Regions from separate parts of the Paenibacillus puldeungensis genome, predicted to be linked through region 1. Evidence: riboswitches for the same ligand, from Rfam matches in the RefSeq annotation. Region 1 holds a riboswitch; the other holds the start of a gene.

Region 1 (7,652 bases):
CTGTTGGTCAAGTGTTTCGTTATATCCAAGAGACGAAGGAATCCGGACTTCAAATGAAGGGACTTTACCTTGAAGGGCATTTTGGAACGGGCAAGACGTTTTTAATGTGCTACCTGCTCCATGAGCTGGCGAAGGAAGGCTTTTCCGGAGCAATTGTGTATATGCCGGAATTCGTCGAGGATTTGAAGTCGATGCTGCAGGATAACGATAGGCTGCGGGAAACGGTAGAAATGATGAAGCAGGTGGATTTACTGATCTTTGACGATATCGGAGCGGAAAATTTAAATCCTTGGGTACGTGATCATGTCATGGGTTCGATTTTAAATTTCCGAATGAACCGCAAACCGACATTTTATACCTCAAATTACTCGCTTAAAATGCTGGAGAAGCATCTCAGCTTTACGAACAAGGATGGCGAGGAGGTTCATAAGGGCCAGCGGTTAATGGACAGGATTGCTCCGTTTGTCGATGTTGTTCAGGTGGGTGGAACGAATAAGCGCGGGCGTGCGTAATATCATAAGAGCCGGGCACCTTTTACAAGGGACCCGGCTCTTTGATGCAGCGATGAAAGCAACATGTGCACGCTGCCGTTTAGCTGGCGATAAATTTGATAATGACCATGCCAAAAAATATAACGGCCATAAAAGTGAGCATTCCGAAAAAACCATTCATCAGATCAAACAGGTCGTTTCGGGGTTCTTCGTTGATGTGCTGCCGCGGATCGTTCGCATGCATATTTGCATCCATAGCGATGGGGCCTCCTCACGAATTAGTCATGTCGTCAATGCGAAATGTCATAGACGTTTTGTTTTTAGGTTATTCTTAGTATAACCAATCGCATTTTACTTTGTAAAGAAGGCGCTATCAGCTGCTTTCTTTTCCTAAAAAAAGTGTGGTATAATTGGTTCGGCAGCTTTTTCCTGGAGCTGTCAGCACATTTTTCTGTTTGTAAAATAAGGTTGCAAACATATAAGGAGGAGATTTGTCATGGCAATTGTGAATGTATCCGATCAGTCTTTCAATGGTGAGATTGAAGGACAAGGTCCGGTTCTTGTTGATTTCTGGGCACCATGGTGCGGTCCTTGCAAAATGATCGCTCCGATTTTAGAGGAACTCTCGACAGAAGTTGGGGATTCCGTAAAAATTGCGAAGCTCAACGTAGATGATAATCCGGAAACGGCTTCCCGTTTTGGGGTTATGAGTATTCCTACGCTAATCCTGTTCAAGGACGGCCAGCCGGTGGATAAAATCGTCGGCCTGAATTCCAAGGATACCTTGAAAAATCTGATCGCTAAACATCAATAAGTCAGGCAACGAGGTGCGCAGTGATCTGCCGCTTTAATAACGCCTCCGGTTTTTTCCGGGGGCGTTTTCTATGTAGAATGATGTAAACTATTCCGTAGGGGGAGGAGGGATAGAGTTATGGATTCATTTATGAACGAGATTCAGGAGCAGGAGAAGGCGCTGGAGAACATTCGGCATAAGCTGGCGTTGCTGCCGGATCTTCCGGGCTGCTACCTGATGAAGAACAAGGAAGACAAGATCATTTACGTCGGAAAAGCGAAAATACTAAAAAACCGGGTTCGTTCCTATTTTACAGGCAGCCATGATGGAAAAACGCAGCGGCTGGTGTCTGAAATCCGCGATTTTGAATATATCGTGACCGGAAGCAATATGGAAGCGCTCATTCTGGAGTGCAACCTGATTAAAAAACATTCTCCACGGTTTAATGTTCTACTTAAGGATGATAAGACTTATCCGTATATTAAAATTACCAATGAACCGCATCCACGGCTGGAAGTAACCCGTCGGGTGCTTAAAGATAAGGCCAAATATTTTGGGCCATACCCGAACGCCTATGCCGCCCAGCAGACGAAGAAGCTGCTTGACCGCATGTATCCGCTGCGTAAATGCAACGTTATGCCGAAAGAGGTATGCCTTTATTATCACATGGGTCAATGTCTCGCACCATGTGTTCAGGAAGTACCCCAGGCATCGTATGATGCGATGATCCAGGAGATCACTTCTTTTTTGAGCGGCGGGCATGAGGAGATCAAAAAAGAGCTTCAGCGCAAAATGATGGAGGCGGCTGAGGAGCTCCAGTTTGAGCGAGCCAAGGAGCTGCGGGATCAAATAATCAATATTGATGCGCTGATGGAGAAGCAGAAAATTACGACGAAGGATGCGAAAAACCGCGACGTCTTTGGCTTCTCAGTCGATAAAGGCTGGATGTGTGTGCAAATTCTGTACATGCGTCAGGGCAAAATGATTGAACGGCACGCATCCGTCTTTCCGTTCTATGGTGATGCGTACAGTGATTTTCTGTCGTATGTGGCGCAGTATTATAGTGAAAATCCGGCGCTGCCGCAGGAAATTTTGCTTCCCGAAATGGAGGAAGAAGGCGAAATGCTTGACTCCGTCTCCGGAGCGGCTGCGTTGCAGCAATGGCTTGGCGTGAAGACGCTCGTGCCTCAGCGTGGACTTAAGAAGCAGATGATCACAATGGCCGAGGAGAATGCTCGTGTGTCGCTTAACGAGAAGTTTCAGCTCATTGAACGCAATGAAGAGCGGACTTCAAAGGCCTCGGAAAATTTAGGCCGGGCCATTGGCTTGTCCTCACTCTCCCGGATTGAGGCGTTTGACAACTCGAATATTCAGGGGACGAATCCGGTATCGGCGATGGTCGTTTTTATCGAAGGCAAGCCCGCTAAGAAAGAGTACCGGAAATATAAAGTCCGGACCGTTCAAGGCCCGGACGATTACGAGACGATGCGTGAGGTCATTCGTCGCCGGTATGAACGGGTGCTGAAGGAGAACCTACCGATGCCCGATCTCATCGTAGTCGACGGAGGGAAGGGGCAAATCTCTGCAGCAACCGATGTGTTGGAGAACGAGCTTGGCCTCTACATTCCGGTATGCGGCCTCGTAAAGGATGCCAAGCATAAGACGGCACAGCTGATGGCATTTGATCCTCCGGCGCCGATTCATTTGGCTCGGGATAGCCAGGAGTTTTATTTGCTACAGCGGATCCAAGACGAGGTTCACCGCTTCGCCATTTCATTTCACCGCGAGCAGCGGGGCAAATCGATGGTTGCTTCTCGTCTGGACGCCATTCCTGGGATCGGCGAGAAACGCCGGAAGGCACTGCTTAAACATTTCGGCTCGCTCAAAAAAATAAAAGAGGCCTCCGTCGAAGACTTTCGGCCTCTTTCGATTGGTGATAAGCTAGCCCGCGAAATTATAAATGCCCTTCGGGATGAGGAAGAGGTTGAGGAGTCGTGATTAACGGCTCCTCTCTTTTTAGCGGAAACGGTTCCTTCCGTTCCTTCCCTGGCGGGTTGAACAGATAGATGATATAGGCGACGATCGCTGGCAGAGCGATATAGAATATCCCGGCACCAATGTTGAGCGCCCCGCCCATAAACATCAGACTCAAAGCCATCAGAATGCTATCGAAAATGACGTGCGAGAAGACGACAGCCATAAATCCGTATCGTAAAAAAATGAAGCTGAACAAAAGCCCAATAAAGGTCAGTTCAATCGGTCTGGAAATGACCGGGTATATCGGATAAAGCGTATGACCGAAAGCCCAGATTAACGTCGTCAGGAGACTCGCGACGAATGTGCTACGGAATATTTTTTTCAGCATCGGTATCCCGAACAGTCGGTAAACGGCTTCCTCTCCGATCCCGGCCACCCAAGCCAGCAGAGGGAGTAGTAACGGGTAATACATATTGTAAGGCGATTGTGTAGCATCTGTTGTTGACCACGTATGAATGGTTTTGTCCAGCACAATGTAAATGATGGACTGAACACCGAGCAAAATGAGGGCCCAAGCGTATCCTTGGCCCATGGAAGTGAGCACTTGGCGACCGTAGCCTGGCTCCTTGGCCCGAGCCCATAAGCGCAGCTCACTTTTCCGCCACAGCCCGTCTCCACCGACGAGTGAGAAATAGACGGAGGCGGCGAGGAATAGCGTTACCAGACCTTGAAAGATTAGTGCGAACATGATAACACCGGTCTCCGTGCTCTCCGATTGGAAGGCCGGGAGCATATTGATCGTTCCTGCCATGGAAAGAATGAAATAGACGGAGGCTAGGAATATACCTCTTTTAAAGGAGGTATGCATTCTAGTCAGAGCGCTGTATACTATAGCCAAAATGCCAAGCACGAGCGTAAACAGAGCATATCCTCCAAAGGTGAGCCAGTTAGCAATTTTGGTCTGTCCCTTTACATAATCCGTATGTGACTGTGGCACCGAAAAGGAGCTTTCCAGCGAGGAGACCGCGCCGTATTCATAATGCAATTTGATCTGAGCCTGGGATTCTCCTACTTTGGATCCGGGTACATGATACAGGAGACCGACGTCTCCTTCTTTGGATGCCAGTTCCAGTTGATCGCTTTGGAACCCGAATGCTTTTAGGTAAGGTTCGGCGAGCTTTTCCTTTTCCGCGAGGGTCATGTCCCCTTCCCAAGAACGTAAAGAAGCTTCGGTTTCGCTACCATATTTCAGCATCATTTGTTTATTGGCCGTGCTGGCTGAAGCGACTTTCTCAAATCGGACGACTTGGCCGGTCGTCATATGTACGTCAACGTTAAGCTGGTTTAATACCGCATCCGGGTGGGTAAAATGAACACGAAAAACGTCGTAAGGAAATTTTTTCTCATATTTCTTCGAAAATGATGCCAGCAGGTCCTCTTTGGTTAAATAACCATAAAGATCTGAATTGGTCTCGTAAGTAACTAGTGCCTGCTCCTGCCCGTCTAATTTCATTTGTAATACGGATTGAGCGAATTTTATCGCTTCATTTCTGGCTTGCTGCTTGGAGATGACCTTGTTTGATTGGTCCATTTCCAGTGTTTCAGAAGCCGTTGATGGAAATACTTGTACAAACAAGAAAATAATCAGTCCGAGAGCGGCCAGCACCCAGATCGATTTTTGATTTAGGATGCGACCGAATGGTTTCGTGGAAGAATTCATTTCCAAAGAACTCCTTTAATAATAATTTGTTTGAAATCGCATGAATTGTTTCCAAGTGCGTCAAAGTAAAGATAACACAGCGTTAAAACCTTCGCCATAGCAGAAGGGAAAATCTTGTAAAGGCGCAATAACATCTGCCAGCCTTAGCATGACTCAGATTTAAAGCGAACTTAAAGATTGTTTCGCTGCTTTTAGCCAATTTTACAGCTTTTTCATGGAAATACAACTTTGTAGTGGAAGTGAATAAGGATTATAATCCATTTGACGAAAATGAAATGAAAATTTATGAAAAAAAGAATATCGGCCGAATTTCAATTTGAAAACGGGGGAACCGATTTTTTGGGGGTGAATTTCGCGTAAACTTGCGGCTACTTGCCACAACCAGCGAATAGGGCAACTGTGCATGTCCGAATCCGGCAGCTAACCTCGTAGGCCTTTGCAACAGGAGCCAAACACCGAAAGGCATTGGAAATCCAGTGCTTTTTTTCTTTTGTTCTTTTTTAACTACAACGATGAGGTGAATATGTTGTTCTTCAAAAAAATCAGCTTATCTCCGCCACAAATTTTGGTGATGGGATTTGCGCTTATTATTTTGCTGGGTTCGGTTTTGCTGATGCTCCCGATTTCCAGCACAAAGGGAACGACGTTGCCTTTTGTTGATGCACTGTTTACGGCCACTTCAGCTACTTGCGTTACGGGCTTGGTCGTTCGCGACACCGGCACCTATTTCTCCACGTTTGGGCAAGTTGTCATTGTCATGTTAATACAGGTGGGCGGTCTCGGCTTCATGACCATGGCAACGTTGTTCTCACTCGTTTTGAAACGCAAAATATCGCTTAGAGACCGTTTACTCCTCCAAGAGGCGATGAACCAAAACACGATGGAGGGTATCGTAAGATTAATTCGAAAGGTATTGATGTATTCCCTCGTTATTGAATCCTGCGCGGCCCTAATCTTTGCCATCCGCTGGTCATTTGATATGCCGATTGGGAGGGCGTTGTATTACGGTGTATGGCATGCGGTGTCTATGTTTAACAATGCGGGGTTCGATTTATTCGGAGAATATAGGAGCCTGACGCAATATGTCGCTGATCCCATCGTCAACTTTGTTGCCATGTTCCTGATTGTATCTGGTGGCATCGGGTTTATTGTATTATCTGACATCATTGAATTTCGGCGACATCGCAGATTTTCGCTACATTCCAAAGTCGTACTATCTATGACTTCCGCTCTGATTTTGATCGGCGCGATTGTCATTTTCATATTTGAATTCACGAATCCTAGAACGCTTGAACCACTGGGTTGGAGCGGGAAAATTTGGAGCTCCTTCTTTCAATCGGTTACGCCAAGAACGGCGGGAGCCAATACGCTCGATATCGGTGCATTGCGCCAGGCAACCCAATTTTTCATCATTATTCTGATGTTTATCGGGGCTTCGCCTAGCTCTACCGGGGGCGGGATCAAAACAACGACATTTACGATTCTCGTTGGCGCGGTGGCTTCCATGATTCGTGGACGCTCCGACCTTGTGCTGTTTCGTTACCGGCTTACTCAAGAACGGATCTTCAAGGCAATCACACTTACGATGTTATCCTTGTTCCTGGTCATTGCGGTGGCCATGGTGCTGTCAACGACGGAGGATGCAAGCTTCCTTAGCATTTTGTTTGAAACGACCTCTGCGTTTGGTACCGTCGGTCTAACGATGGGGTTAACCGGAAAACTGACAGTGATCGGTAAAATTATTATTAGCCTCACCATGTTCGCCGGACGGCTCGGACCGCTGACGCTGGCTTATGCGCTTGGACCGAAGAAGGGTAAAGAATTATATCGCCACCCGGAAGGCAAAATGATTATAGGATAAGGGGATTAACCAAACGATGAAAACACAGCAGTTTGTAGTGATCGGACTTGGGCGTTTTGGCTCAAGTTTGGCACTGGAGCTCATGGATCTTGGCTATGAGGTCCTAGGCATTGACCGGAATGAGGAGCTGGTCGACGAAATGAGCGATCATCTGACGCATGCTGTCGTAGCGGATGCAACGGATGAGGAAGTCTTGAAATCGCTAGGTGTTCGCAACTTTGATTGCGGGGTAGTAGCAATTGGTAATGACATCCAAATGAGCATCCTCGCCGCTATTTTGCTTAAAGACCTAGGAATTAAAACCGTGGTGGCCAAGGCCATATCTGTTCTGCACGGGCGAGCGCTGGAGAAGCTTGGCGTAGACCGGGTTATTTTTCCAGAGAGGGATATGGGAGTTCGGGTTGCTCACCAGCTGGTAACCCCCAATTTGGTGGATTATATTGAACTGTCCAAGGAATACAGCATTGTGGAAATGAAAGTGCCTGCCTGTCTAGACCAGAAGAGTGTTGGTGAACTGAACCCTCGAGCTCGTTTCGGCTGCAGTATCGTGGCTATTCATCGGAATAATGGAATCCTTGTCGCTCCTACTGCAATGGACCAACTGAATACCGGTGATATTATGGTTATCATCGGCTCGAAAAAGAACATTGAGGAGTTCGAAGAAGTAGTTAACGAATAACAGTGACCAACAGTTGGAGTGTGACATCAATGGAATCGTCTGTAACAGACTCGATTCATCACTTTTTAATACTAGTATTGTTTGTCATAAGTGTCGGGATGGTGTCCGGCAAGCTGGCCAGCAAGCTGAAG
Region 2 (7,652 bases), on a different contig from region 1:
GGATTCACGAGGTGAAGACACCGCTGACGACGATGCAGCTCATGATCGATCGGCTGGGCGATGAAACGCTGAAGTCACAGCTTATGTACGAATGGCTCCGGATTCATTTGCTGCTGGATCAGCAGCTGCATCAAAGGCGGATTCCGTATATTGAAAATGACTTGTTTATCGAGATGACTGAGCTTGAGCCTATCGTGAACAAGGAGATCAAAGCGCTCAGATCCTGGTGTATACACAAAGGCATTGGCTTTGAGGTCAACCTCCCTATCAAAGAGGTGCTCACGGACGCGAAATGGCTCGGTTTCATTCTCAGGCAGCTGCTGACGAACGCCGTAAAATACAGCAGTGCGTCCGATATTATGATCGAAAGCGGCGAAAGGAACGGGCAGGCGTGGCTTAGCGTTCAGGACTTTGGAAGGGGGATTGATCCGAAGGATTTGTCCCGGATTTTTGACAAAGGCTTTACGTCTACGACGCTACATAAGGATTCTGCCGCTACCGGCATGGGTCTCTACTTGACTAAAAAGGTGGCCGATTCCTTGTCCATATGCATTGAGGTGGAATCCAAGCCCAGCGTGGGTACAACCTTCACGTTAATTTTTCCGAAAAGCAATGATTTCGTCCGCATTACGGGAAGCATGTGACAACATTGTCACATGCTTCTTATGTTTGTTCGGCGAATCGAAGGAAAAGGCGCGCCGCCTCGTTTATGATAGGAGCATAACCTAAAGGAGTGAGAAAATTGGCTATACTCGAAGCTAGTCAAATTCATAAAAGCTATGGCAACAAATTCAATAGACAGGAAGTGCTCAAAGGGATCGACCTTCGGGTGGAAAAAGGCGAATTCGTCAGTATTATGGGCGCCTCCGGCTCCGGGAAAACGACGCTGCTGAACGTACTCTCCTCGATCGATAAAGTCAGCTTGGGCAGCATTAAGATCGAAGGCAAAGAATTTACCGGTCTGAAGGAGAAGGAACTCGCTGAATTCCGGAAGCACCATTTAGGCTTTATTTTTCAGGAATATAATCTGCTTGACACGCTGACGGTGAAGGAAAATGTCCTGCTGCCGCTCTCCATCAAAAAGGTTTCCAAGAAAGAAGCCAATCAGAAGTTTCAATTGGTGGCGATGGAGCTGGGTATCTTTGATATCAAAGATAAGTATCCGAATGAGATTTCCGGGGGACAAAAGCAGCGGACATCAGCCGCGCGTGCTTTCATACATGACCCCAGCATCATTTTTGCAGATGAGCCGACGGGGGCGCTGGATTCAAAATCGGCCTCCGATTTGCTGAACAAACTAAGTGAACTGAACCGGAAGATCTCGTCAACGATCATCATGGTAACGCATGATCCGGTGGCCGCCAGCTATTGCAGCAGAGTGGTTTTTATCAAGGACGGACAGATTTTCACGCAGCTCAATAAAGGCGAGGAAACCAGACAAGCCTTCTTTAACGACATCATGAAAACCCAAGGCGTGCTGGGTGGTGTCCAGGAATGAATATTAACTACCTGATCCTTCGCAATTTGAAGAAAAATATTAAAAACTACTACTTATACGTCTTTGCACTGATCTTCAGTGTCGCTTTATACTTTGCTTTTGTTACACTGCAGTATGATCCGGCGATGGATGAGATCAAGGGCTCGGTGAAAGGTGCGGCCGGTATGGCTACCGCTTCCGTACTGCTGGTAGTAATTGTTGCGATCTTCCTGCTGTACGCTAACAATATTTTTATTAAGCGGCGCAGTAAGGAAATCGGACTGTTTCAATTGATCGGCTTGACCAAAGGTAAGATTTTTCGGATTTTAAGCAGCGAAAATCTAATATTGTACTTTGGTTCGATGCTGGTCGGCATCTTCGTTGGTTTTTCCTGCTCACGGTTGCTTCTGATGATTCTGTTTAAAGTGATGGACGTGGATGCCCAGGCCTCTTTAAACTTTTCAACACGAGCTTTGCTTCAGACTGTGATCGTTTTTGCGGCGGTTTACTTGCTTATTATGCTGATGAACTACACGTTTATCAAGAGACAGACGATCCTGTCCCTATTCCGGGTGACCTCATCGACTGAGAATAAAATCCGGAAGATGCCTGTCGTCGAAATTGTTATGGGTCTGTTCGGGATCGTTCTCATCCTGTTCGGCTATTATTTGTCCACCAAGCTGTTCGGGGGGCAATTTGTAAAGACCGAGGAGCTTTTTCTCGTGATGTCTATGATTCTAGGGTCGGTTATTCTCGGAACCTATCTGTTCTATAAAGGCTCAGTCAGCTTGATTTTTAATGCGATTCGCAAAAGCAAAGGCGGTTATTTGTCGCTGAACGAGGTGCTTTCGCTGTCATCGATCATGTTTCGGATGAAATCGAACGCTCTGCTGTTAACGATCATTACCACCGTATCGGCGCTGGCGATCGGCTTGCTTTCCTTAAGCTACATTGCTTATTATTCGGTAGACAAGTCGGCCAAGGAAATTGTGCCGAATCATTTCTCGCTGCTTGAAGATGAGGATATCACGAAATTTACCAAGGCCCTTCAGAAGAAAAACATTGTGTATAAACAGACGCGCAGAGACGTCATCATGGTGAAAGCCGATTTTTCTCATATCGCCGATGTAGACAAAATTGGAAAAAGCAAGGGAATCATGACTATGCCGGTCGTTAGCGAGAAATCGGTTGAGGGTGTAGACGTGTCGCCGGATGAGACCAAATTTACCGGATATAGCGATGCGGTGAAGATGCTCAAGTCTCTGAAAAGCACGGGGGAAGTGGAGCTTAAGGGTAAGCATGAGTCCATAGAGCAACGTTTGATCGGTTTAAGCAAGGATCCCGTGGTCTCCTCGTATTTTTCAGGCGGACTGCTGACGGCGATTGTCGATGAGAAGGTATTCGAACAGTTGGCCAAAGATAAGGATCCGGATATCCAACAGAATTCTCATTCTTATGTCGGGATAGATATTGTGGACTCAAACATGCTTGAACATGCTAACCAAATATATAAAGACATGAATTTTGAGCAGAAGGGAGGATATACTTCCCAATCGGACATTATTTCCGGTCAGAAGCAGATGATGGGCATGATTATGTTTGTCGTCGGTTTCCTCGGGTTGACCTTTCTCATTACCTCAGGGTGTATATTGTATTTCAAACAAATGGACGAAGGGGAGGAGGAAAAGCCAAGCTATACGATCCTTCGGAAGCTCGGCTTTACACAGGGCAACTTAATCCGCGGCGTGCAATTTAAGCAGGTGTTCAACTTCGGCATTCCCCTCGTTGTTGGTCTCTCCCATAGTTACTTTGCCGTCAAATCGGGCTGGTTCCTATTCGGATCGGAGCTTTGGGCCCCTATGTTTATCGTTATGCTGGTGTATACGGCCTTGTATTCGATTTTCGGGTTGTTATCTGTCTTGTTCTACAAACGTGTTATTAAAGAATCGCTATAATATATAACTTTAGTTCTTCAGATCTCGGGCTGTTCGGTGCCATGCAAAATGACATTGGACAGCCTTTCTTTTTTTGGCACAAGGTAAAAGTCTCCTTATAAACGATAAGGCCAGTAAATATGAGGTAACAAAAGATCGTTGTCGTTGTAAGCGCTTCGTTTACATGAAACGACGGAACTGCGTGGATTATTACCTATTTTTCAACCTTTACTCCGGTTTTCGTCAAGAGTATTATTCATGAAGTGAATTAAATATCAACCCTTTATCGCTGAATTCTGTAACCAGAAACGGGGAAACCAGGAAGGCCAAGCCGACCGCTTGCCTTCAGGGGTGAATCGCTTTGCACACCAAAGCGTAGGGCTGCTTTCGTGCCCGAATCCGTCAGCTAACCTCGTAAGCGTCCGAAAGAAGGAATTAACGTTACCGTCTCTTGATTAAGAGAAGGCCGCGGGAAGTTCCCACTTTCCTGCGGCCTTTTTTGTAATTTTTTTCAGAAAGTTTCCTACATTTAAGAAAGAGAAGGCAAGGTGTACTACCTATGATGAATTCCATAAAACGCTGGTTGATCGGTTCTCCGCTTCGTACGAAACAGCTGACCCAGGAGCGATTGCCGAAGTGGAAAGCACTAGCTATTTTCTCATCGGATGCGCTTTCCTCTGTGGCTTATGCAACGGAAGAAATTTTGCTGGTGCTCGCTTTGATAGGTGTATCTGCACTTACGTATTCCGTACCGATCGGCCTTTGCATTCTATTGCTGCTGTTAGTTGTCACGTTATCATATCGTCAGATTGTTCATTCGTTTCCATCCGGCGGGGGAGCGTATGTCGTTGCTAAAGAGCATTTGAATACGCCTTCGAGCCTTGTTTCCGGCGCAGCGCTGATGATCGACTATGTTCTGACGGTAGCCGTTAGTATCAGCTCCGGGGTTGCGGCATTGGTAGCCGCATTTCCTTCACTGATCCATTGGAAGGTAGAAATCGCTGTTGTTCTAACGCTTATATTAATGGTACTTAATTTACGCGGCATTCGCGAATCGGCCACCGTATTTGCTTATCCAACTTATTTATTTATATTTTCTGTTCTGCTCGTTCTCGTCGTCGGAGGCTTTCAAGTTTTGCATGAGGGTTGGCAGGGGTATCACACGGCATCGATCTCTTCAGCCCAATCAGGTTCAACCCATATAGGCACTTTCGCGATGATCCTGCTTGTTCTTCGTGCTTTTGCTTCAGGGTGCTCTGCTTTAACCGGCGTAGAAGCGATTAGCAACGGAGTTCCGTCTTTTCGCTCACCCTCAACTCGCAATGCCGGGATCACGATGATTTGGATGGCTGTCATTTTGGGCACGATGTTTATGGGAATTACGCTGCTGACGTTTGCGTTTGGCATTGCTCCGATGGAGCACCAGACGATTCTGTCTCAGCTAACGGAACATGTAATGGGCCGCGGGCCGATTTATTATTTGGTTCAGATCGCTACAACGCTCATCTTGTTTTTGGCTGCGAATACGAGTTTTGCCGGCTTTCCGCAGCTCACCTCGATTATCGCACAAGACAAGTTTTTGCCGCGGTCGCTTGCACTTCGGGGAGCACGGCTCGTTTTTTCGAACGGGATATTCCTGCTTAGTACGATGGCCGTTCTGGTCATTGTGATCTATCAAGCTAATACCCATGATATGATTCCACTGTATGCGGTAGGCGTATTCCTCTCCTTTACCATTGCCCAATTTGGTATGGTACGGGCTTTTCTCAAGAAAGAAATTCCTAGCACGAAGTGGACGGTAATCGTTACTGGTATTGGAACACTGGTGACCGGAGCCGTATTGGTCATTACGGTTATCGCTAAGTTTACTGAGGGCGCCTGGATGGTTACCTTGGCCATTCCGCTGCTGGTATTGCTGTTTTATGCAATCCATCGTCATTACAGTGCGATTGCCAAACAGCTTCAGGTCGATTATAGTGTGCAGCCTTTAGCCATGCATACCAAAGTCATTATTCCAATTTCGGGAATCAGCAAGGTGGTTGCTCAATCGGTATCCTATGCGAGAGGTATTTCGGATGATGTAGTAGCCATATCTGTAAACAGCGATGACAAACAGGCTGCTTTACTGAGAGAAAAGTGGGAGAAATGGAACCCCAGCGTCCCGCTCGTTATTCTTCGATCGCCTTACCGGACCGTATTGTGGCCGCTGATGAAATATATCGACAACATCGATAAGAAAGAACCAGGCGGCATGATTACAATCCTAATCCCGCAATTTATCGTAAAAAGATGGTGGCATGCGCTGCTTCACAATCAGACCGCTGTCGTCATCCGTACAATGCTGCTGTTCCGGAAAGATATCGTGATTTCGACGATCCCGTTCCATTTGAATAAATAGAAAAAAAGCGCAAGTCGCAAGGGTTCAAACCCTTAGACTTGCGCTTTTTTGCCTGCGTTCTTTGTTGATCATGTTGATTTCCAGGAAAGAAGATTAGGTGAGAATATGTCCGCCTTCCACATGAAGGGCCGTTCCGGTGACAAAGCCGTTTTGAAGCAAATAGATGACGGCTTGAGCGACATCCTGGGCCTTTCCGACCCGCTTGACGGGAAGCTTGGCTGCCACTTCCTGATAGAAATGATTGCGAGCGTCTTCTGGCATTTTACTGCGGGACGGGGTGTCGATGATGCCTGGTGAGACAACATTCACCCGAATGGGGGCGAGCTCTAAAGCCAAAGTTCGGCCCAGATTGGTAACGGCGGCGTTGGCCGCACCAAGCGCGGAAGAGCCTATCATGTTTTTGAAGGCAACCACGCCAGAGAAAAGAGTGATGGATCCATTTTTTCTGAGGTTTGGAGCCCCGTATTTTGCAGCATAATATTGTCCCCAAAACTTGTTTTCGAACAACTGGCGGGCTTGGGCAGAGTCCATCTGAAGAAATGCTCCTCCGGATGTCTCCGCGGCACTGACGACTAGATGGTCAAACTCTCCAATTTGTTGAAAAAAGGACTGTACTTGCCGTTCATCTGTAGTATCCAGCTGATAAGCTACTGCTTGGTCTCCTAGAGTTTCCTTGGCCCGGTTCAATTTGTCCTCCGAACGGCTTGCGATGACGACATTCCCTCCGAGCTCGATCACTTGTTTGGCTGTTTCCAGACCAATGCCGGAACTTCCGCCGATAATCACTACTTTTTGTTGGGTTAACATGTTATTTCCTCCTAAGATTATAATGAATTAATCATTTACTACTTCTTCTAAATGCGCGATCAATGCGGATGTAAAAGTATCTATCTGCGGATTCTTCACAACATCGTAGCAAGCAAAGCTTTTCACAGGCTGCAAGCCGATAAACTCCTGCGCACGGTGTAAATGACGAATCGCTTCTTCCAGGTCAGCGCCCCTAAAAAATTGAGCTCTATCATTAAATGCCTTTTCGGGAGCATTCCAGGTCACGGAAAACATATACTTCTTCCCGGTTAATAAACCGCCTTTTCCATATTGGTCCGAGCCTTTGAAAAACAAGCCGTAGGCGTATACCTGATCCATATATGTCTTGAGCAATCCGGGAACACTGAACCAGTATATGGGGGTTTGATAAATGACCATATCGGCCCAGATGAACTTTTGCTGCTCTTCTGCAACGTTGTATCCCTGTTGGAGTATCGATGTCTTCACCTGGTTCTTCTCACTTAAGAAACCTACCATGGTATCCATCAAGGTTTGGTTTAATCTTCCTTCCGATGAATCGTATTTCTGATGACCGTTGATAATCAGTATGTTTTTCATGGTTAAAGCCTCCTATAGAATTTCACTATGGTTCTCTATGATTTTGCAGACAAACCTTTTAATCGTTCAGTGGGTGAACTATGAGACGAAGCTTCTCTCCGATCCAAGTTCCAACTCATTAAAGTTACTAAAAGACCCAGGCTGGTTATGATGGCAGCTACCCATGGCAATGCTTCGAGGCCTAAACCGCTCTCAATGACCCATCCTCCTAGGTAAGCTCCTCCGGCATTAGCCAGATTAAAAGAACTGATATTTAAGGCGGAGGCCATATTCGGGGAGCCTTCTGCTTTAGCCAGAACCCGCATTTGGAAGGCGGGAACAATGGTGAAGGAAGCAAAACCCCATACGAATACGGTAATGACGGCAGCGATTTTGTAAGAGCTGGTTACAGTAAACAGGGCCAATACGGCAGCCAAGAAGACCAGCATTCCAGTGAGGGACGGCATTAGCTTCCAGT

The links. Region 1 has a riboswitch for cyclic di-AMP ahead of ACFQ3W_RS17725 (TrkH family potassium uptake protein). Riboswitches for the same ligand answer to the same signal wherever they lie in the genome.
Region 2: another riboswitch for cyclic di-AMP. It lies ahead of ACFQ3W_RS19020 (APC family permease); the one in region 1 lies ahead of ACFQ3W_RS17725 (TrkH family potassium uptake protein).

Annotation. Positions count from the first base shown of each region.
Region 1 is NZ_JBHTLM010000014.1:16,692-24,343, reverse strand. Features, by position in the region: gene dnaI (primosomal protein DnaI) at 1-512, shown strand, start outside; gene ACFQ3W_RS17745 (YqzM family protein) at 592-747, opposite strand; gene trxA (thioredoxin) at 988-1,305, shown strand; gene uvrC (excinuclease ABC subunit UvrC) at 1,423-3,282, shown strand; gene ACFQ3W_RS17730 (CPBP family intramembrane glutamic endopeptidase) at 3,239-4,981, opposite strand; cyclic di-AMP (ydaO/yuaA leader) riboswitch at 5,274-5,431, shown strand; gene ACFQ3W_RS17725 (TrkH family potassium uptake protein) at 5,505-6,842, shown strand; gene ACFQ3W_RS17720 (potassium channel family protein) at 6,859-7,521, shown strand; gene ACFQ3W_RS17715 (cation:proton antiporter) at 7,551-7,652, shown strand, end outside.
Region 2 is NZ_JBHTLM010000016.1:25,071-32,722, reverse strand. Features, by position in the region: gene ACFQ3W_RS19035 (sensor histidine kinase) at 1-644, shown strand, start outside; gene ACFQ3W_RS19030 (ABC transporter ATP-binding protein) at 743-1,498, shown strand; gene ACFQ3W_RS19025 (FtsX-like permease family protein) at 1,495-3,432, shown strand; cyclic di-AMP (ydaO/yuaA leader) riboswitch at 3,689-3,847, shown strand; gene ACFQ3W_RS19020 (APC family permease) at 3,974-5,809, shown strand; gene ACFQ3W_RS19015 (SDR family oxidoreductase) at 5,903-6,616, opposite strand; gene ACFQ3W_RS19010 (NAD(P)H-dependent oxidoreductase) at 6,644-7,195, opposite strand; gene ACFQ3W_RS19005 (MFS transporter) at 7,231-7,652, opposite strand, start outside.